Regions from separate parts of the Microbacterium sp. LWO13-1.2 genome, predicted to be linked through region 1. Evidence: riboswitches for the same ligand, from Rfam matches in the RefSeq annotation. Region 1 holds a riboswitch; each other region holds the start of a gene.
The links. Region 1 has a riboswitch for thiamine pyrophosphate ahead of MRBLWO13_RS12100 (bifunctional hydroxymethylpyrimidine kinase/phosphomethylpyrimidine kinase). Riboswitches for the same ligand answer to the same signal wherever they lie in the genome.
Positions count from the first base shown of each region.

Region 1 (7,016 bases):
GCTGCGGCATGATCAACCCGAACGTGCTGCGCGCGGCGGGGATCGATCCGGAGGAGTACAGCGGTTTCGCCTTCGGCATGGGCATCGAGCGCGGCCTGATGTTCCGCAGCGATGTGCAGGACATGCGTGACATGGCCGAGGGCGATGTGCGCTTCAGCGAGCAGTTCGGGATGGTGGTGTGATGCGCGTCCCGCTTTCGTGGTTGCGTGAGTACGTGGATGTGGCAGCGGATGCCACTCCTGAAGATGTCCTCGCGGCATTGGTGACCGTCGGCTTCGAAGAGGAGGACATCCACCGCTTCGATATCACCGGTCCTGTCGTCGTCGGACAGGTGGTGTCCTTCGATGATGAGCCGCAGTCCAACGGCAAGACGATCCGCTGGTGCCAGGTCGATGTCGGCGAGGCAGAGCCGCGTGGCGTCGTCTGCGGTGCCCATAACTTCGCCGTCGGCGACAAGGTCGTCGTGACCTTGCCCGGCGCCGTGCTGCCCGGCCCGTTCCCGATCGCTGCCCGCAAGACCTACGGCCACGTCTCCGACGGCATGATCGCCTCGGCGCGTGAGCTCGGTCTCGGCGACGAGCACAACGGGATCCTGATCCTCTCCGAGCTGGGCGTCGACGCGCCTGTCGGCACCGACGCGATCTCGCTGCTCGGTCTCGACGACGTCGCCGTCGAGATCAACGTCACCCCGGACCGCGGTTACGCCTTCTCGCTGCGCGGCGTCGCCCGGGAGTACTCGCACGCGACGGGTGCGGTCTTCCGCGACCCGGCCGAACGCGATTTCGCCGAACTCGCGCCGGGAGACGGCTTCTCGATCGTCGTCGACGACCAGGCGCCGATCCGCGGACGCGCTGGGGCGAGTGAGTTCGTGGCGCGCGTCGTGCGCGACGTCGACCCGTCCCGTCCGACGCCGCCGTGGATGATCGCCCGGCTGTCGCTGGCCGGGATGCGCTCGCTCGGCATCCTCATCGACATCACCAACTACGTCATGCTCGAGCTCGGCAACCCCGTGCACGGTTACGACCTCGACAAGCTCACCGGTGGCATCACCGTGCGTCGGGCGACGGCGGGCGAGAAGATCGAGACCCTCGACGGTCAGGTGCGCGCCCTTCACGTCGAAGACCTGCTCATCACGGACGAGTCCGGCCCGATCGGCCTCGCCGGCGTCATGGGCGGCGCAACCACCGAGATGAGCGAGACGACTCGCAACGTCCTCATCGAAGCGGCGACCTTCGACCCGATCACGATCGCGCGCGCGGCCCGACGGCACAAGCTGCCCAGCGAGGCATCCCGCCGCTTCGAGCGCGGAACCGACCCGCTGCTTCCCTTCGTCGCCGCTCGTCGCGTCGCCGACCTCATGGTCGACCTGGCCGGTGGCGCATACGACGACCTCGGCGGTGCGCTGTTCGCCGAGGTGTTCGTCGAGGGCATCGAGCTCCCCGAGGGCTTCGTGCAAGGTCTCATCGGCGTCGACTACACGGATGCCGAGATCACGGGTGCCTTGACCATGGTCGGCGCCGAGATCACCGCGGTCGGCCAGGGCTGGCAGGTCATCCCGCCCACCTGGCGTCCGGATCTCACCGACAAGTGGACGCTCGCCGAGGAAGTCGCCCGTATCCACGGGCTCGACCGCATCCCGTCGGTCCTTCCGACGCCGCCATCCGGGCGCGGACTCACGCCGCTGCAGCAGGGCCGACGCCGTGTCGCCGATGCGCTGGCAGCGGCAGGGTTCGTCGAGACGCCGGCCTTCCCCTTCACGACCGAGATGCAGAACGATCTGCACGGTTCGGCGTCGGGGGAGCACCTGCCGAGCATCCGTCTGGCAAACCCGCTCGACGGGCAGGCGCCGTACCTGCGCCGCTCGCTGATCCCTGGTCTGCTGCAGATCGCGCACCGCAACATCTCGCGCGGCCTCACTGACCTCGCGCTGTTCGAGACCGGCATCGTGTTTCTCCCGGAGCCCGGAGTGACGTACGGCACCGACACGGTCCCGCCGCTGGGCGAGCGCCCCTCCGAGGAGAAGCTCGCAGAGCTGAACGCCTCCATCCCACCGCAGCATCGTCACATCGCGGCTCTGCTCACCGGCAACGTCGTCGCCCGTCAGCCCGGCCGTGCTGCAGAGGCCGCTGGCCTCGCCGAAGCGCTGGATGCCGTGCGTGTGATCGCCGCGGCCGCCGGCGTCGAGATCGATGTCGTGCAGGCCGAGCGCGCTGCTCTGCACCCGGGGCGCACCGGCTCGCTGGTCCTGGGTGGCGAAGAGGTCGGCTACGTCGGCGAATTGCATCCTGTCGTCGCCGAAGGCGCCGACCTGCCGGGGCGCGCGACCGTGCTCGAGGTGGACCTCGACCGCATCCTCGAGCTCGCTGGGAACCGTGTGGTCGCCGCATCGCTGTCGACGTTCCCCGCAGCGACGCAGGATGTCTCGCTCGTGGTCCCGGTCGCCGTCAGCGCTGCCGAACTGCGTGGCGCGCTCGTGGAGGGCGCTGGCGCGCTGCTCGAGACGGTGCGCCTCGTCGACGACTACCGCGGTGACGGAGTGCCCGACGGTTTCAAGAGCCTGACGTTTGCTCTGCGCTTCCGCGCGGACGATCGCACTCTCACGGCCGCAGAGGCGACGGAAGCCAAACTCGCCGGCGTCGCGCTGGCTGAGGAGCGCTTCGCGGCGACACTGCGCGACTGAGTACTGCGCAGCGGCGAGCCGGGGGTATCGTGCCGGGATGAGCATCCTTCCGCGCAGTACCCCGGCCGCCGTGCCGGAAGGCGCCCGGCCGATGGGCGAAGGGCCGTTCCTGAGTGCAGGCGAGGTCGTCAACTGGCACTACCGCCGGCCCGGGTGGCAGCCCGGCGATCCGTCGTACATCGCGCCGATGCGGGTGGTCCGCGATGACGATCGGGGTCTCGTCGCCTGGCTCGCCGCGGGCACGCGTGTAGAGGGTCAGGGCGGGCCGGACGGTCGGCGTATCCGGTCCGTACCGCTCGACCAGCGCTGGCTCGTCACCCGGACCCGCATCGTCGAGGAGTGGTGGGGCAACGGAGTCGTGCGGATCGCTCCGGCCGGCCTGCCCTGGTCGATCTGGTTGTTCTGGAGCGACACGACGGGCGACGACTGGGAGTTCGCGGGCTGGTACGTGAACCTCGAGAACGCGCATCTGCGCACCGACCGCGATACGTACTCCTCCGACCACATCCTCGACGTCGAGATCGAGGCCGATGGCACGATCCATCTCAAGGACGAGGACGAGTTGGCCGCCTGCGTCGAGCAGGGGCGCCTCACCAGAGAACAGGCCGCGCAGATCGAGCGTCACGCGGATGCGGCGATCACCTCGTTCCACGAAGGGGACTGGCCGTTCGATCGCGAGTGGGTGCGCTGGCGTCCGGAATCGACGTGGACGATCCCGGTTCTGCCCGGCCTCGAAGAGCTGGTCACATAGACTGCGAGCAGTGACACGGGGTGCCGCATCCGCGGCTGAGAACACACCCGTCGAACCTGATCTAGTTCGTACTAGCGAAGGGATGTCGCAATGAGCGATCTTCTGCGTCCAGCGTCCGTACCTCGGGTGCTCAGCATCGCGGGCAGCGACCCTTCCGGCGGGGCCGGAATCCAGGCCGACCTCAAGTCCATCGCCGCGAACGGCGGTTATGGCATGGCCGTCCTCACCGCGCTCACGGCGCAGAACACTCGGGGTGTCCGCGCAGTGCACGTGCCGCCGACTGTGTTCCTCCGGGAGCAGCTCGATGCCGTCTCCGACGACATCGAGATCGATGCCGTCAAGATCGGGATGCTCGCGAACGCCGAAGTCATCCGCACGGTGCTGGCCTGGCTCACGGTCACCCGTCCGCCGGTGGTCGTCGTCGATCCGGTGATGGTCGCCACAAGCGGCGACCGACTGCTCGATGCCGATGCGGAGGTCGCATTGCGCGCCCTGTTCGCTCAGGCGCACCTGATCACGCCGAACCTCATCGAGCTCGGGGTGCTCACTGATCGGGACATCGTCGACTGGAGCGACGCGATCGCCGCGGCCGTGGCGCTGTCCGATGAGACCGGTGCGGCGGTGCTGGTCAAGGGCGGGCACCTTCCCGGCGACGAGTCCCCGGATGCCCTCGTCGAGCCGGGCGGCGTCGTACACGAGTTCGGCGGTGCACGGATCGCGACGGTGAACACCCACGGCACCGGATGCTCGCTGTCGTCCGCTCTCGCCACACGACGTGCGCACGGCGACGACTGGTCCCAGGCGGTCGCGGTGTCCCGTGCGTGGGTGCGCGAATCCCTCCGTGAGAGCGAGACCCTCAAGGTCGGAGGCGGGCAGGGGCCGATCAGCCACTTCGCCGGGCTCTGGCGACGAGGAGGCGTCGTGTCGTCCCCGATACCCGAGGAGGTCGTCGCCGACTGGTGGGCGCGGATCGCGGAGATCAGATCGGACATCGACGCGCTGCCCTTCATCGGCGGTCTCGCCGACGGCACACTGTCCCGCGAACCCTTCCTGTTCTATCTCGGCCAGGACGCGCTCTACCTCCGGGAATACGCCCGAGTGCTCGCCCAGGCCGGACGGCTTGCGCCGACCTCCGAAGAACAGGCGTTCTGGGCGCAGTCCGCGCACGGAGCCATCGTGGGTGAACTGGAGCTGCACGCTTCGTGGCTGTCCCCGCAGACAGGCGTCGGTACGTCGACGTTCGCGGCGGAGCCGGCACCGGCCACCACCGCGTATCTCGACCACCTGCGATCCACCGCGTTCGGCGGTGATTACGCCGAACTCATCGCCGCGATCCTGCCCTGCTTCTGGCTGTACACCGATCTCGGGAAGCGCCTGCACGCGGGGGAGTTCGGTGCCTATGCGCGCAACCCGCAGCATCCCTACGCGTCGTGGCTCGCCACGTACGCGGACCCTGCGTTCGAGGAAGCGAATCGGCGGGCGATCGGGTACGTCGCGAACGCCGCCGCGGGGGTGGGCCCGGACGCCCGCGCCCGGATGTTCCGCGCGTTCGAGCTTTCCTCCCGTCATGAACGGGCGTTCTTCGACGCGCCGATGGAGCGCTGCGCGTCTCGATGACGCTGCTGATTTGCGGATGCTGCCGAGCGCGCGCTATCGTCCAGGCATGCCTTCGGCCGCATCCGCTTCACTGACGCTCGTTCCGAGCGTCGTTTCGGTGCGCCGACGCCGGTCCGACCGCCGACTCTAGGCGACCCCGCGCTCCTGCCCGATGGCAGTCGAGTGCCGGTGTCGCCGCTCCGGCTCATCCGACCCCGACCGTTAAGGTAGAAGCATGACGTACACCGTCGCCGTCTCCGGCGCATCCGGCTATGCGGGCGGCGAGATTCTGCGCCTTCTCGCCGGTCATCCCGACATCGACATCCGTACCGTGACCGCGCATTCGAATGCCGGTCAGCCGCTGATCGATCATCAGCCGCACCTGCGCTCGCTCGCTCACCTCACTCTGCAGGACACGACGCCGGAGATCCTCTCCGGTCACGACATCGTGTTCCTCGCTCTCCCGCACGGCCAGTCCGGGCAGTACACCGATGCGCTGGGCGACACCCCGCTCGTCATCGACGCCGGTGCCGATCACCGCCTGACCTCCGAGGCGGCCTGGGATGCCTTCTACGGGGGCGCATTCCACGAGCCGTGGAGCTACGGCGTCCCCGAGCTCCTCGTGGACGGCGTCAAGCAGCGCGAGCTTCTGCGCCACGCGACCCGGATCGCGGCGCCCGGCTGCAACGCCTCCACGGTGAGCCTGAGTCTCGCACCAGGTGTCGCCGCGGGCGTCATCGATCCCGGTGACATCGTCTCCGTCCTCGCGGTCGGCCCATCCGGAGCGGGCAAGAGCCTCAAGCAGAACCTGCTCGCCAGCGAGGTCCTCGGCACCGCGAACCCCTACGCGGTCGGTGGGACGCACCGGCACATCCCGGAGATCCGCCAGGCTCTCGCCGCATCCAGCGGAGCGGACCCCGAGAGCATCCGCATCTCCTTCACGCCGGTCCTGGTGCCGATGTCTCGCGGCATCCTCGCGACGTCGACCGCGCCGATCAAGCCCGGAGCCACCGACGCTGAGATCCGCGCCGCGTGGGAGAGTGCCTACGGCGATGAGACCTTCGTGCAGCTGTTGCCGGAGGGCCGTTTCCCACGCACCGCCGACGTGCTCGGCGCGAACACCGCCCTGATCGGTCTCGCCATCGACCGGGCAGCCAATCGCGTGACCGTGGTCACCGCCGTCGACAATCTCGTCAAGGGCACCGCGGGAGCAGCCATCCAGTCCATGAACCTCGCGCTCGGTCTGCCCGAGGACCGCGCCCTCTCAATCAACGGAGTCGCACCATGAGCGTGACCGCACCCCAAGGATTCGAAGCCGCCGGCGTCGCCGCCGGTCTCAAGTCCACCGGCAAGCCCGATGTCGCTGTGGTCGTGAACCGCGGTCCGCGCAAGGTCGGCGCTGCTGTCTTCACGAGCAACCGCGCGAAGGCGAACCCGATCATCTGGTCGCAGCAGGCCGTCGCGGACCGCGTCGTCGAGGCGGTCGTCCTCAACTCCGGAGGAGCGAACTGCTTCACCGGAACGTTCGGGTTCCAGACGACGCACCAGACCGCGGAGAAGGCGGCCGAGATGCTCGGCGTCAGCGCCGGTGACGTGCTGATCTGCTCCACGGGACTGATCGGGGTCGGCGACGAAGTGTTCCGTGCGAAGGTGCTCACCGGCACCGCCCACGCGATCGCCGAACTCAGCGCGGACGGCGGTCAATCCGCAGCCGAGGCGATCATGACAACCGACTCGGTGTCGAAGACGGCGACGATCACGCGCGACGGCTGGACCATCGGCGGCATGGCGAAGGGTGCCGGCATGCTGGCACCGGGCCTCGCAACGATGCTCGTCGTTCTCACCACCGATGCCGTCCTCGAGCCGCTCGAGGCCGACGCGGCGCTCCGCCGCGCCACCGGGCAGACGTTCGACCGCCTCGACTCCGATGGCTGCATGTCGACGAACGACCAGGTCACACTGCTCGCGAACGGCGCGAGCGGCGTCGTC
Region 1 covers NZ_CP151634.1:2,555,163-2,562,178, forward strand. The annotation lists gene pheS (phenylalanine--tRNA ligase subunit alpha) at 1-182, shown strand, start outside; gene pheT (phenylalanine--tRNA ligase subunit beta) at 182-2,680, shown strand; gene MRBLWO13_RS12095 (DUF402 domain-containing protein) at 2,718-3,431, shown strand; TPP riboswitch at 3,438-3,531, shown strand; gene MRBLWO13_RS12100 (bifunctional hydroxymethylpyrimidine kinase/phosphomethylpyrimidine kinase) at 3,522-5,048, shown strand; gene argC (N-acetyl-gamma-glutamyl-phosphate reductase) at 5,263-6,315, shown strand; gene argJ (bifunctional glutamate N-acetyltransferase/amino-acid acetyltransferase ArgJ) at 6,312-7,016, shown strand, end outside.

Region 2 (7,016 bases), 1.7 Mb from region 1:
CCCGAGCACGCCGCCGGTCGCGCAGGTGGCCGCGTCGCTCGGGGTGTCCGGATGCAGGTCTCGGTATCCCGGGCCGTACGGAGGCCAGAACACACTGACCTGACCGGAGTATCCGAGCACGGCACCCCACACGACCGGCACGCCGAGACGTTCGGCGACATCGGCGACGAGGTAACGCGTGGCGAAGTTGTCGGAGCCGTCGATGACGAGGTCGTAGCCGGCGAGGATCGTCTCGGCGTTCGCGACGGTGAGGCGCTCGCGGTGCTCACGCACGGCGACCCCGGGATTGATCTCCTGCAGCGCGTCGCTCGCCGACGAGGTCTTCAACCGGCCCAGATCCGCCATCCCGTGCAGCAACTGCCGATGCAGGTTGCTGATCTCGACGGTGTCATCGTCGATGACGCCGACGACGCCCACACCTGCCGCGGCGAGCGCAGCGAGCACCGGAGTGCCGAGCCCGCCGGCCCCGACGACGAGCACCCGGGCCGCCGCGAGTCGGCGTTGCCCTATTTCGCCGATGCCCGGCAGAGCGAGCTGGCGCGCAAAGCGGGCACGGGCGTCCGCATCGAGGGGGCCGGCGGGGTCGACCAGCGGGTGGGGCGGCCCGTGATGCGTGCGGTTCACAGGTCGGGCCGTCCCGCCATCGACGAGGATGCCAGGGCATGCTCGCGGCGTGGAATCCGGCCGGACCGCGCCGCGAGGCGCCCGGCGATGACGGCGTGCTGGAATGCCTGGGCCATCCCGACCGGGTCGATCGCGCGGGTGACGGCGCTGGCGAGCAGCACCGCATCGCAGCCGAGTTCCATCGCCAGCGCCGCATCCGAGGCGGTGCCGACGCCGGCGTCGAGCACGACAGGTACCGATGCCCGGGAGACGATCAATTCGATGTTGTGCGGGTTGAGGATGCCGAGTCCAGTGCCGATCGGGGCCCCGAGCGGCATCACCGCTGCCGCCCCCAGATGCTCCAGTCGCAGCGCGAGAGCCGGGTCGTCGTTCGTATAGGCGAGCACGGTGAAGCCGCGCTGCACGAGCTGTTCCGTCGCATCCACGAGCTCCACGGCATCCGGCAGCAAGGTGTCTTCGTCGGCGATGACCTCGAGCTTCACCCAGTCCGTCTCGAACGCCTCGCGCGCGAGCTCGGCCACGAGAACCGCTTCGCGGGCAGTGAAGCAGCCAGCGGTGTTGGGGAGCAGGCGGATGCCGCGCTCGGCGATCATCGAGTAGAGCGTGCCCGCCTCCGGCGAGTAGCGACGCACCGCGACGGTGGTGAGCTCGGTGCCAGACGCGGTGAGTGCGGCTCCGAGATCGGCAAGGCTCTCTGCCCCGCCCGTGCCCATGATCAGCCGTGAGGTGAAGCGGACTCCGGCGACCTCGAACGGGTCCTCCCGCTCAGCCACCCTGCACCGCCGTGAGCACTTCGATCTCGTCGCCGGTGCTCAGGACCGTCGTGGTCCAGCTGCCTCGCCTCATGATGGCCGCGTTGACCGCGACGGCGAGGCCCAGCGATTCGCCGTCGACTGCCCGGCCGTCGGCTCCGATGGCACGGCCGGTGAGGTCGGTGACGACGTCGGCGACAGTGGCGTCTGGTGCGATGCGGGCGGGAGCGCCGTTCAGGCGAACGTCGATCATGAGACCTCCAGGGGTATGGGGGATGCGGTGAAGCGGTCGGGTCGGAAAGGGGCGATGCCGGTCGGGGCGACGCCCGAGATGAGCGAGGCCACGGCCTCGGCCGCGATGGGCGCGAGCATGACGCCATGGCGCCCGAAGCCGGTGGCGATGATCAGCCCCGATGCCGCGCGTCCGAGCAGGGGCGCGTTGTCCGGAGTCGTCGGCCGGGCCCGCGCCGTGACCTCGAGCAACTCGAGTTCGGCCACGGCAGGCACCACCGCAGCGGCGTCGCGCAGCAGTTCGTAGACGCCTCCCGCCGACGCTGCCGGCCCGCCGTGTTCGCGTTGCGTGGCACCGAGCACGACGGTGCCGTCAATACGCGGCAGGAGGTACACCGACGCACCGTGCACGCGAGCGCGAACGGTGCAGTCGAGCAGCGGGCGCAGCCGATCGGGAACGCCCAGGCGCAGGATGTCGCCGTACACCGGGCGCAGCGTCGGCACGAACGGCATCCCGTCGAGGCGGCCGGCGGCGAGGCCGTTCGCGACGACGACCTCTCGCGCCGTGATCACGGCGTCGTCGAGGCGCACTCCGATCGCGGGCGACATCGGATCATTCGGGTCTTCGTGCAGGATGCCGCGCACCACGGTGCGCACGATGCGATCTCCGAGGGCGGCGAGCAGAGCGGTGGCGAGGGCGCGGGGGTCGATGCGATGCTCGCGCACGCGACGGACCGCGGTCGTCCGCGGACCGAGGAGGGGTTCGAGGCGTCGCGCTTCACGCAGCGTCAGCGGCTCGATCGCTCCCGGCTGGAGGGCGGAGAGATCGTCGATGCGGCGGCGATCCGCGTCGTCGACGGCGAGGAGCAGAGTCGATACGGCCTCGAAGCCGCACCGGCCACCACCGGGGATCGTCGCGAGGAAGGCGGGATACCGCGCCGCCGATTCTTGAGCGATGACATGCAGCGACTGCTCTGTGGGGCGGTGCTCGCTGATCGGTGTGATCATGCCGGCCGCGGCATACGTCGCGCCCGACGCCGGTTCCGGATCGATCAGACGCACATCGCGGCCTGTCCGCGCGAGCTCCCACGCGATCGAGAGCCCGACGACTCCCCCGCCGATCACGACGGTATCGCAGCGCACCGATACACTCGCCGCATGCTGCTCTCCTCCGCCCGGCTCTACCTGTGCACTGATGCCCGCCGCGATCGAGGGGACTTCGCCGAGTTCGTCGACGCGGCCTACTCCGGCGGCGTCGACATCGTGCAGTTGCGCGACAAGGCGCTCGAAGCCGCCGAGGAACTCGAGTACCTCGGCATCCTGCGCGAGGTCGCCGAGCGGCACGGTCGACTGTGGGCCGTCAACGATCGGGCTGATATCGCGGCCGTCTCCGGCGCGCCCGTCCTGCACCTCGGCCAGGGCGACCTGCCCCGCCCGGCTGCGCGCCGCATTCTCGGCGGCGACGTCGCACTGGGCCTGTCGACCCACGACGCCGACCAGCTCGCCGCCGCCCGCGCCGAGCCCGGACTCGACTACTTCTGCGTCGGACCCGTGTGGGCGACGCCCACGAAGCCCGGCCGCGCCGCCGTCGGCCTCGAACTCGTACGCGCGGCCGCCGATGCCGACCTGGCCGGTGTCGCGCGGCCGTGGTTCGCGATCGGAGGGATCGACCTCGGCACGGTCGACGAAGTGGTCGCCGCCGGCGCGAGCCGGATCGTCGTCGTACGCGCGATCACCGAGGCCGGCGACCCCGCCGATGCCGCGCGGAAACTGCGCGCGCGGCTGCCCGAGATGTGACATCCGCTCAGCCGCGGAGAGTCGGCTCTGGCAGTTTCTCGCCCGCCGGATCCCGCAACGCGGGCGCCGGCAGATAGACGGTTCCCCCGGCTTCGCGGAAGGCCTCTGCCTGCTGCTGCATCCCGGCGATCGCCGTCTGTTCGGCGACGCCACCGAAACGGTCGCGGATGTCCTGCGAGATGCGCATCGAGCAGAACTTCGGCCCGCACATCGAGCAGAAGTGAGCCGTCTTCGCGGGTTCCGCCGGCAGGGTCTCGTCGTGGAACGCCTCGGCGGTATCCGGGTCGAGTGACAGAGCGAACTGGTCGCGCCAGCGGAACTCGAACCGCGCCTTCGACAGGGCGTCGTCGCGGTCTCGGGCGCCGGGGTGGCCCTTGGCGATGTCGGCGGCGTGAGCGGCGATCTTGTAGGTGATCACACCGGTCTTCACATCGTCCTTGTTCGGCAGCCCGAGGTGCTCCTTCGGGGTCACGTAGCAGAGCATCGCCGTGCCATAGCGGGCGATCTCGGTGGCGCCGATCGCCGAGGTGATGTGGTCGTAACCGGGCGCGATGTCGGTCACGAGCGGGCCGAGCGTGTAGAACGGGGCGCCGTGGCAGAGCGCCTGCTGCCGCTCGACGTTCTCGCGCACCAGGTCGAACGGGATGTGGCCGGGACCCTCGACCATCACCTGCACGTCGTACTGCCATGCCCGCGCCGTGAGCTCGGCGAGGGTGTCCAGCTCGGCGAATTGAGCGGCATCGTTGGCGTCTGCGGTGGAGCCCGGCCGCAGGCCGTCGCCGAGCGAGAAGGCGACGTCGTACCGCGCGAAGATCTCGCACAGTTCGTCGAAGTGCGTGTACAGGAAGTTCTCCTGATGGTGCGCGAGGCACCAGTCGGCCATGATCGACCCGCCGCGTGACACGATGCCGGTCACCCGATTCGCGGTGAGCGGCACGTAGCGCAGCAGCACGCCGGCGTGGATCGTCATGTAGTCGACGCCCTGCTCGCACTGCTCGATCACGGTGTCGCGGAAGATCTCCCAGGTCAGGCTGCGCGACTGGCCGTCGACCTTCTCGAGAGCCTGGTAGATCGGTACGGTGCCGATCGGCACCGGCGAGTTGCGCAGGATCCATTCGCGGGTGGTGTGGATGTCGTCGCCCGTCGACAGGTCCATGACCGTGTCGGCCCCCCATTTGGTCGCCCACCGCAGCTTGTCGACCTCCTCGGCGATCGAGCTCGTCACCGCGGAGTTGCCGATGTTCGCGTTGATCTTGACCAGGAACGCCCGTCCGATGATCATCGGCTCAGACTCGGGGTGGTTCACGTTCACCGGGATGATCGCCCTTCCCGCGGCGACCTCGGAACGGACGAGTTCGACGTCGCACGCCTCACGCACCGCGACGAAACGCATCTCGGGCGTGATCACGCCCTGGCGCGCGTAGTGCATCTGGGTGACGGTGCGGCCATCGAGACCGCGGCGCGGCGGGCGGCTCGCGCCTCGCCACTCGGCGGAGGCTGCACCACGTCGAGTCGCACTGCGACCGTCGTCGTGGAGGTTGCGGGCACGACCCGAGTATTCCTCGGTGTCGCCGCGCGCGGCGATCCAGCCGTCGCGCATCGGCGGAAGGCCCGCCTCCGGCTCGCACGGCGGCCCTTCGGTGCGGTACACATCGAACGGTTCGTTCGCCGAGGCATCCGGCGAATCGGCGAGCGAGATGCGGGTGACGGGCACCGAAATGCCGTGTTCTTCGTCGTGATGGTGCGCGAGAACGCGCACCTTTTCAAAGGTGCTCACAGGCTCCTACTTCCTACGCCGGCATTACCCGGACAGGTTCTACGGTCGCAGGCAGCTTCAGCCAGATCTCAGCCCGTGCTCGGGCACCCGTGTGGACGGGATGATGCTAGCACGCGGGCGACGACGAAGTCGGCGCCGACCGCCCGCTTAGAGTTGGCACGTGACCTCCTCCTCCGGCGACTTCGAACTGGCGATGGACGAGATCCGCGTGGTCGCCGGATTCGCCGCCGAAGCAGCGGCACGGATCCTCCCGATCTTCGAACGGGTTCACCCGGATGATGCCCGCCCTCGTGCGGCAGTCGATGCCGCACGGGCCTTCGCCGCCGGGGCGCCCCGCACGATGCTGCAACGCACGACGGCGTTCGCCGCTCACCGTGCGGCGAAGGAATCGACCGATGAGCGCGCGAAGCTCGCCGCCCAGGCCGCCGGTGACGCAGCGGCAGCGGCGTACCTGCATCCGATCGCCAAGGCGCACCAGGTCGCTCACATCCTTCGGGCCACCGCGATCGAGGCGTACCTCGCCGAGCTGGACGGCGCGGACGATGAGGAGGCCGGCGCTCTCGCTGTCCGGCGCTGCGCAGAATCCGCGAGCCCCGGTCTGATCGACGTCCTTCGCCGATACCCTCCGGCGCCACCGGGGACGAACCGCGTCGCGCAGATCATGAGCATGCTCGACACCGCACTGCGAAACGCCGGTAGGTAATCGGCAGAGCGCTCAGCGCAGAGTTCGCACCGCTCCGGTGTCGGTGGGCATCGTCATATCGTCGTACGCGGCGCGGGCGACCTCGACTTCCTCGATGTGCGATTCGGCCCACCGCCCGAGTGCTGCCAGCGGTTCTTGAAGGGTGCGCCCGAGTGGAGTGAGGGCATAGTCGACGCGCGGAGGCATCTGATCGAACGCCGTTCGGGAGACGATCCCGTCGCGCTGGAGTTCTCGCAGAGTGTCAGCGAGGACTTTTCCGCTGATACCCCCGACTGCTTCGCGGATCTCCCCGAACCGCAGGGCCCCACCGCTGAGGGCGACAACGATCATCGCCGTCCACTTGTTGGCGATCCGCGCAAGCGATGTCCGCGAGGGACACGTCGCGAGCATCACGTTCCACTCCGGTCTTTCCATGATCACGCCCTTAGTTACGTTGAGGTAACAAGTTACCAAATGTAATCATAGATCAGATCACCTCGATAGAAGGAGAAATGCAATGAGCGAGAACCCCCCTGCTGCTGTGGCGGATGCCTACTTCAGTGCGCTCGGCAACGGCGACGTGCCCGCCGCGATGAGCCTCATCAGGCCGGACGTCGTCTGGCACCAGCCCGGAGCAAACCGGTTCTCCGGAGATCACGCCGGTATCGACAGTGTCGGTGCCATGATCGGCGGCATGATGGAGGTCAGCGAAGGCACCTTCCAACTCTCGGTGTCCGGGCCCGCCATGGTCAACGGCGAGTTGGTCGCCGTTCCGGTTCGCTTCACCGGCCAGCGCAGCGACGCGTCGATGGACATGAGCGGCGTCGATCTGCTCACCGTTCGCGACGGCAAGATCGTCGAGGTCCACCTGTTCTCAGAGGACGGTGCGGCCGAGGACACATTCTGGGGACGCGCCTGAGGCGCGCGCTCGGGATGCGGTGGGTTCAGGCGCGAGCCGTCTGAACCCTGCCTGCCGCCCCGGTCGAGAGCACGCAGTGTCAGTGGCCGTCACCGGTGGTTCGTGCACGCATCCGCCCTGTCTGGTGCGCCCAGATGGCGATCTCGACGCGATTGCGGGCGCCGAGCTTGGTCATCAGGCTCGCCACGTGCGTCTTCACCGTGCTGAGGGTGATGAACAGCTCAGTCGAGATCT
Region 2 covers NZ_CP151634.1:244,757-251,772, forward strand. The annotation lists gene MRBLWO13_RS01165 (ThiF family adenylyltransferase) at 1-624, opposite strand, end outside; gene MRBLWO13_RS01170 (thiazole synthase) at 621-1,397, opposite strand; gene thiS (sulfur carrier protein ThiS) at 1,390-1,629, opposite strand; gene thiO (glycine oxidase ThiO) at 1,626-2,732, opposite strand; gene thiE (thiamine phosphate synthase) at 2,766-3,404, shown strand; gene thiC (phosphomethylpyrimidine synthase ThiC) at 3,412-5,181, opposite strand; TPP riboswitch at 5,175-5,282, opposite strand; gene MRBLWO13_RS01195 (putative immunity protein) at 5,342-5,884, shown strand; gene MRBLWO13_RS01200 (helix-turn-helix domain-containing protein) at 5,897-6,298, opposite strand; gene MRBLWO13_RS01205 (nuclear transport factor 2 family protein) at 6,381-6,782, shown strand; gene MRBLWO13_RS01210 (response regulator transcription factor) at 6,862-7,016, opposite strand, start outside.
Region 2: it holds a riboswitch for thiamine pyrophosphate, as region 1 does, so the genes downstream of both, thiC (phosphomethylpyrimidine synthase ThiC) here and MRBLWO13_RS12100 (bifunctional hydroxymethylpyrimidine kinase/phosphomethylpyrimidine kinase) in region 1, are expected to answer to the same signal.

Region 3 (7,016 bases), 1.2 Mb from region 1:
CATCGGCGTTCTGGTGCTGCACCAGTGGATCTGACGATCTGACGCAGGTCCCTCAGAGCGATTCGGGAACATGTTCCCGAATCGGAGCCGATGTGGCTCGCGTCAGCTCGGCCCGAGGATGAAGTTCCAGGCGCCGGTGACGACGGCCGCGGCGATCGCGAGCGCGGAGATCGCGGCACCGACTGCCAGCAGCATCCATTCCCGCCAGCCGAAGCGCGATTCGCGCGCCCACGTGCGGGCCACCGGTGCGCCGAATCCGCGCGCTTCCATCGCCGTCGCGAGTTTCGCTCCCCGGCGGATCGACAGCACCAGGAGCGCGAACGCCATGCCGAAGAAGCGGCGGATCCTGCCTCGGTCGGCGACGCCGCGCGCCCGGCGGGCGAGCTCGAGCGCACGCCAATCGTCGATGAAGAGCCCGACCATACGCAGCCCCGCCAGTGCGCCGAGCACGAAACGCGCGGGCAGGCGGACGATCTGCGCCAGCCCATCGGCGAGGTCGGTCGGATCGACCGTGATGAACAACACGACCGACGGCAGAGCGATCGCGAGCACCCGCAGCATCGTCGCCAGCGCCAAGGCGAGGGAGCCGTCACTGATGCGCAGCACGAACCAGTCGACGTAGACCGTGCCGCTCGTCTCGCCGTAGAGGACGATCGTGAGCCCGGTGAGCGGAGCCGCGAGCCACACCGGCCAGGTGCGCACCCAGAACTCGCGCCAGCCGATCCCCGTGAAGAGGAACAGCACGCACTCCAGGACGAGGGCCGTCGATGCCGATACGGGATCGAGCGTGAGGATCAGCGGGATCGCGATCAGTGCGCTCACGCCGAGTTTGGCGACCGGGTTGATCTGCGCGAGCCCACCCGTGCGCGCATGCGAGTCGAGGACCGTCATCCCGCACCGCCCAGTTCGAAGCGCTCGGCGTGCAGCGCCCTCGCGACATCGACGTCATGGGTGATCGTCACGATCGCCGTCCCGTCGTCGCGAAGGGCGGCGAGCATGGCGACGAGTTCCGCCCAGGTGCGGGCATCCTGCCCGAAGGTGGGCTCGTCGAGGACGAGCACGCGCGGTCGGGTCGCCAAAGCCGCCGCGACCGTCAGCCGTCGCTTCTCCCCGCCGGAGAGCGTGTACGGATTTGCCAGCGCGAGGCGGTCGAGCCGCAGCCGCGTGAGCAGTTCGTCGCTGCGTTCCGCGATCTCGTCCTCCGCCATGCCGAGCGCGCGCGGTCCGACGGCGAGCTCGTCGCGTACGGTCTTGGCGAGCAGCTGATGCTCAGGCTCCTGGAAGACCATGCCGATACGCGTCAGCAGGTCGCGCGATGCCCAGTGGATGGGTTCCTCGCCGATGTCGGAGGCCAGGGCGACGGATGCCGTGAGCCGGCCGGCGGCCGGCGGCAGGAGTCCAGCGAGCGTGAGCCCGAGCGTCGACTTTCCGGCACCGTTCGGCCCGGTGATGGCCAGCACCTCCCCGGCGCGCACGTCGAGGTCGATGCCCGAGGCGACCGGTCTGCCCTTCACCCGTGCGACCGCAAGGTCTCGGGCCGATAGCAGCGGTTCCCCAGGTCCGCGGCGCGGGGGCGGCGGCGGTACGGGGGCGAATCCTGGCACCCAGACGCCGTCGGCTGCGAGCCGAGCGCCCTCGACGCCGAGCACGCGGTCCGGCGAGCCGTCAGCCACGACGCCTCCCTGGCCGATCACGATGACCCGGGTGATCAGCGGCAGCCAGACGTCGAGGCGATGCTCGACGACGATCAGCGTGGCCGGCTGCGCCTGCAGCATCCGCTCGACCGCGTCGCGCACCTCGATGACGCCCTGCGGATCGAGGTTCGCCGTCGGCTCATCGAGAAGCACGAGCCCCGGTTGCATCGCGAGGATGCCGGCGAGCGCGAGGCGTTGCTTCTGCCCGCCGGAGAGCGCCTTCGTCTGCCGGTCGAGGGGCACGTCGAGGCCGACCGCGTCCAGTGCGGCGCCGACGCGCGACCAGATCTCCGGCCGCGGCACACCGAGGTTCTCGCATCCGAAGGCGACATCGTCGCCCACCCGCGCGAGGATGACCTGCGAATCCGGGTCTTGCAGCACCAGGCCGCTGCGGCCTCTCGTGGCCGACGCCGGCGCCCCGTCGACGAGCAGTTCACCGGTGCTCTCGCCCTCTTCGTCGCCGCCGAGGACGCCGGCGAGTCCGTGCATCAGGGTCGATTTCCCCGACCCCGATGCTCCGAGCACGAGCACCCGCTCCCCCGGGTCGATGCGGAAGGAGATCTCCTCCAGCGCCCAGGCGAGACGGCTCGCGTGCCGCCAGCCCCAGCCGCGCGCCTCGACGGCGGCGGGGCCGGTGGTACTCGCGCTCATCAGACCCGGACGCGCGCCTCGCGCCCGGAACCGAATCTGTCGAGGGCTCCGGTGGCGGCGATGCCTCGCGCCAGCACCCAGGACAGGATGCCGGCGATGACGGCGCCCGAGATCACGGCGCTGATCAGGTAGACGACGGTGAAGGTCGGGCCGGATCCCGCGTACCAGAGGATCAGGTTGTTGATGCCTCCCGCAAGAGCCGCACCGGCACCGGCGAGCGCCGCGACCGGCAACGACCAGCGCTTGTAGAAGAAGAGCAGGAAGATGAGTTCGGCGCCCAGCCCCTGCACGAGTCCGGCCTCGATCGTGAGGAACCCGCCCCACTGGTTGCCGACGAGTGCGGACACGACCGCAGCGAGCACCTCGGTGTAGATCGCAGCGCCCGCCTTGCGGATGATCAGGCCCCCGAGCACACCGGCGAACAGCCACGGCCCGTCGAGCAGGCCCTGCACACCGGGAAGCAGCGGTTCGAGCAACGCTGCAGGGCCGAGATAACCGACGTTCCAGGCCAGGAAGATCAGGCCGGCGGCGACGCCGATGACACTGGCGACGACGATGTCGACGATGCGCCAGCGCCAGATCTCAGGACGACGCAGGCCCTTTGCCTCGGACGTGGCCACCGATGTGGGCGTGGATGTACTCATCTGAACTCCTCCCTGCGCTGGCATGACCCAGATCAGGTTCGACGGTCGAAGCGCGATCGCTCCCTCTCAGCCCGGCTCGCCGGACTCCCGTGGTTGTGCTGTCGATCTTACTCTCGCCGCTGCCCGCCCGATTCCCCTCTCGCGGCGGACGACTTTCACAGGCGCGGAGGCGGGATACGCCGCGAATTCCTTGAATGATTCGGTAGCGTGTGCAGGTGACCCTTCGTGACGCGCGCCCGGATACGGGATCGGATGCGGCGGCCGCACGCGCGTCGATCGATGACGCGGCGGTGGCCGAGCCCGCACTGTCTGAGCCCGCACTGTCCGATGCTGGATTGCCGGATCCCGCGCTGCCGGATGTCGCTGCGACTACCGGATCCGGAGCAGTCGAATCCACCGCCCCCGCTCGCTGGGCCGATGCCGGACGCGGCGCGACCGCGCTGACCTGGGTCGATCCGGCGACGATCGCGAACGAGACGCGGCCAGGGACGCTCGACGGCCCGATCGCAACGGCGAACGGCGCGAGCCTTTTGAAAGGTGCCCGACTGCGCAGCGGTTTCGCCCAGCCGCAGACGCTGGTGCCGCTCGGGATCCTCGCAGGGCTCGTCACCGCCTATGCCGGAACGACGTTGCTGTGGCCCCTGCACGAGATCGCGCCGACAGTGCAGGCAGTCGAGTTCGAAGCGGCATCCGCACCGCCCGCATCGCTCACCTGGCCGACGCAGGGCAGCGCGGCCGTCGGCGTCGAGGGCGTCGGCGCGGTCGCCTCCGCTCTGGACGAAGCGGGCATCGCCAGCATCACGAAGGTCGTCAGCACCCTGATGGTGCTGGACAGGCTCCCGCTCGCCGTCGGCGAGCAGGGCCCGGAGTACTCGTTCACTCTCCAGGACAGCGAAGACTACTGGGATTACCGGATCGCGGATCAGTCCTCACTGGATGTTCCCGTCGGTGGCACGTTGACGGAGTTCCAGATGCTGCAGGGCATTCTGCTGGGTTCTGCCAACAACTACATCGACCGGCTGTCCGACGAGATCTGGGGCTCGGAACGCGCCTTCGCCGATGCCGCCGAGGTGTGGCTGCGCGAACGCGGACTCGAAGGCATCACCGTGGTGACGCCTTCTGGCTTCGATGAGGGCAACACCGCGACGCCGGAGGCGCTGGTCAAGCTCGCGCAGCTCGCCATGGAGAACCCGGTGTTCGCGAGCATCGTCGGCACGAAGTCGGTCGATATTCCGGGTGTCGGCGTGGTGACCAACGGCAACGGGATGCTCGCCGATGCGGGCGTCGTCGGCATCAAGACAGGCACCCTCGAGTATTACAACCTCCTCACGGCGAAGGACGTGCCGGTCGGAGACATCACCGTCCGGCTCTACGCCGCCGTCCTCGGTCAGAACGGCGACGACGAACGCCTCGCCGTGACCCGCACGCTCTTCGCCGAAGCCGAAGCAGCTCTGCAGACGCAGAAGCCGACGGTGCCCGCGGGCACTGTCGTCGGCGAAGTGCAGACGGTGTGGGGCGAGTCGGCGAAGATCGTGACGGATGCCGATGCCGCCGTCATCCTCTGGAACGCGGGCACCGCAGAAGTGACCCCCGAGCTCGACCTGGGCGACACCCAGGCGGCCGGCGACGTGGTCGGAACGCTCACGGCGACCGGCCCGCTGAATACCGCCGAGACGAAGCTCACCCTCGCCGATGAACTCGCGGGTCCGAGCCCGTGGTGGCGACTGACGCACCCTCTCGAACTGTTCGGGATCGCCGAGTCCGCTCAGCGCTGACCGGTCTCGCCTGCAGCATCCGCTTCCCCTGCCCTCTCATCTGACACCTCGGGTCGCCATGACGCCCGAGTACCGACCCGACGTGCCACACGAACCAGGGCCACCCATACTGGCGCCCCTTCATCTGGCACCTCGGGTCGCCATGACACCCGAATACCGGCCCGAGGTGTCACACGAACGAGGCGCCACCTGAGGGAGCTGCACGAGGCAGCCGCCCAACACCCCAGGGGACCCGCACAACGCGAGACGCCCCACCCCGCGCGATGCGGAGTGGGGCGTCTGCGTGATGGAGGTCAGGCCTTGCGGTCAGGAGCCTCCGGGCTTTCGAGGATCGCCTCTGCGGCTGCAACCTCGGCCGCCGGCATCCCGACGCCGACCGAGGCGCCGATCCGCGCAGCTTCTGCTTCTACTTCCTCAGCGTCACCCGTGACGACGACCGGAGTCGACGCGGTGAGGGCTTCCTCAGCGTCGATGTCGGTCGCAGCCTGCTCGAACTGCGACTGGTACAGGCGCCAGTAGGCCCCCTGCGCAGCGATGAGCTCGTCGTGCGTGCCCTTCTCCACGATGTCGCCGTGCTCCATCACCAGGATGAGGTCGGCGTCGCGGATGGTGGACAGGCGGTGCGCGATGACGAACGAGGTGCGTCCTTCGCGAAGCGCCGCCATCGCGTGCTGCAGCAGCAACTCGGTGCGCGTGTCGACCGCCGAGGTCGCCTCATCGAGGATGAGGATCGACGGCTGAGCGACGAACGCCCTCGCGATGGTGATGAGCTGACGCTCACCCGCCGAGACGTTGGAGGCGTCCTCGTCGAGCACGGTGTCGTAGCCCTCGGGCAGGGCGTGCACGAAGCGATCGACATACGTCGCCTTCGCTGCGGCGAGCACCTCTTCGTCGGTGGCCGTCGAACGCCCGTAGCGGATGTTCTCGCGGATGCTGCCCGCGAAGAGCCACGGGTCCTGCAGGACCATACCGGTGCGGGAGCGCAGGTCGTCGCGCGTGATCTCCGCGATGTCCTGCCCGTCCAAGGTGATCCGGCCGCCGCTGAGCTCGTAGAAGCGCATGATCAGGTTGACCAGCGTCGTCTTGCCGGCACCCGTCGGTCCGACGATCGCCACCGTCTGCCCCGGCTTCACCCGGAACGAGAGGTCCTTGATCAGCGGACGCTCCGGCGTGTACGAGAACTGGACGTTCTCGAACTCGATGACGCCCTTGCCGTCGACGAGCTCCGGTGCGTCATCGGCATCCGGCTCCTGCTCATCCTCGTCGAGCAGCTCGAACACACGCTCTGCGGATGCGGTACCCGACTGCACGACCGCGGCCATACCGCCGAGCTCCGCCAGCGGCTGGGAGAACTGCTGCGAGTACTGGATGAACGCCTGCACGTCACCGAGCCGCAGCTGGCCGTTGGCCACCATGAGGCCGCCGAGCACGGCGAGTGCGGCGTAGCTGAGACTGCCGACGAAGGTCATCGCTGGCATGATGATGCCGGAGAGGAACTGCGCCTTGAACGCGGCCTGGTACAACTCTTCGTTCTCGACCTGGAACTTGTCCAGGGCGTCCTGCTCGCGACCGAAGACCTTGACCAGCGCGTGACCGGAGAAGGCCTCTTCGACGCGCGCGTTCAGGCGGCCGACCTTGCGCCATTGGGTGCCGAAGGCCTTCTGCGAACGCGGGCCGATGACACCGAAGATCACGCCCATCAGCGGCAGCGCGATCAGGGCGACGAGCGCGAGCTGCCACGAAATGGAGAACATCATCACCAGCACGCCGATGACGGTGAGCACCGAGGTGAGCGCTCCGGAGAGCGACTGCTGCATCGTCTGGGTGATGTTGTCGATGTCGTTCGTGACGCGCGAGATCAGCTCGCCGCGCTGCACCTTGTCGAAGTACGACAGTGGCAGACGGTTGATCTTCGCCTCGACCTCTTCACGCAGGCGCCACATGGTGCGCACCATGATGACGTTGATGACGTAGCCCTGGATCCAGCTCAGCAGCGCCGCGACGACGTAGATCGCCAGTACCGCCGTGATGATCCAGCGCATCGCCTCGAAGTCGATGCCGGCGCCGACGGTGAAGTCCCGCAGTGCCGCTACTTGGTTGGCGAAGTCGGTCTGTCCGAACTGGCGCAGTTGCTCGACGACCTCGTCCTTCGGGGTTCCGACCGGGAACCCGGGGAAGTCGCCCTGCGGCTGTGCCAGCTGGTTCGACATGAACCCGGCGTAGACGAGGTTCGTCGCTTCGCCGAGCACCTT
Region 3 covers NZ_CP151634.1:1,383,410-1,390,425, reverse strand. The annotation lists gene MRBLWO13_RS06665 (DUF4190 domain-containing protein) at 1-34, shown strand, start outside; gene MRBLWO13_RS06660 (energy-coupling factor transporter transmembrane component T) at 103-891, opposite strand; gene MRBLWO13_RS06655 (ABC transporter ATP-binding protein) at 888-2,345, opposite strand; gene MRBLWO13_RS06650 (ECF transporter S component) at 2,345-2,989, opposite strand; TPP riboswitch at 2,980-3,090, opposite strand; gene MRBLWO13_RS06645 (D-alanyl-D-alanine carboxypeptidase) at 3,205-4,764, shown strand; gene MRBLWO13_RS06640 (ABC transporter ATP-binding protein) at 5,058-7,016, opposite strand, start outside.
Region 3: it holds a riboswitch for thiamine pyrophosphate, as region 1 does, so the genes downstream of both, MRBLWO13_RS06650 (ECF transporter S component) here and MRBLWO13_RS12100 (bifunctional hydroxymethylpyrimidine kinase/phosphomethylpyrimidine kinase) in region 1, are expected to answer to the same signal.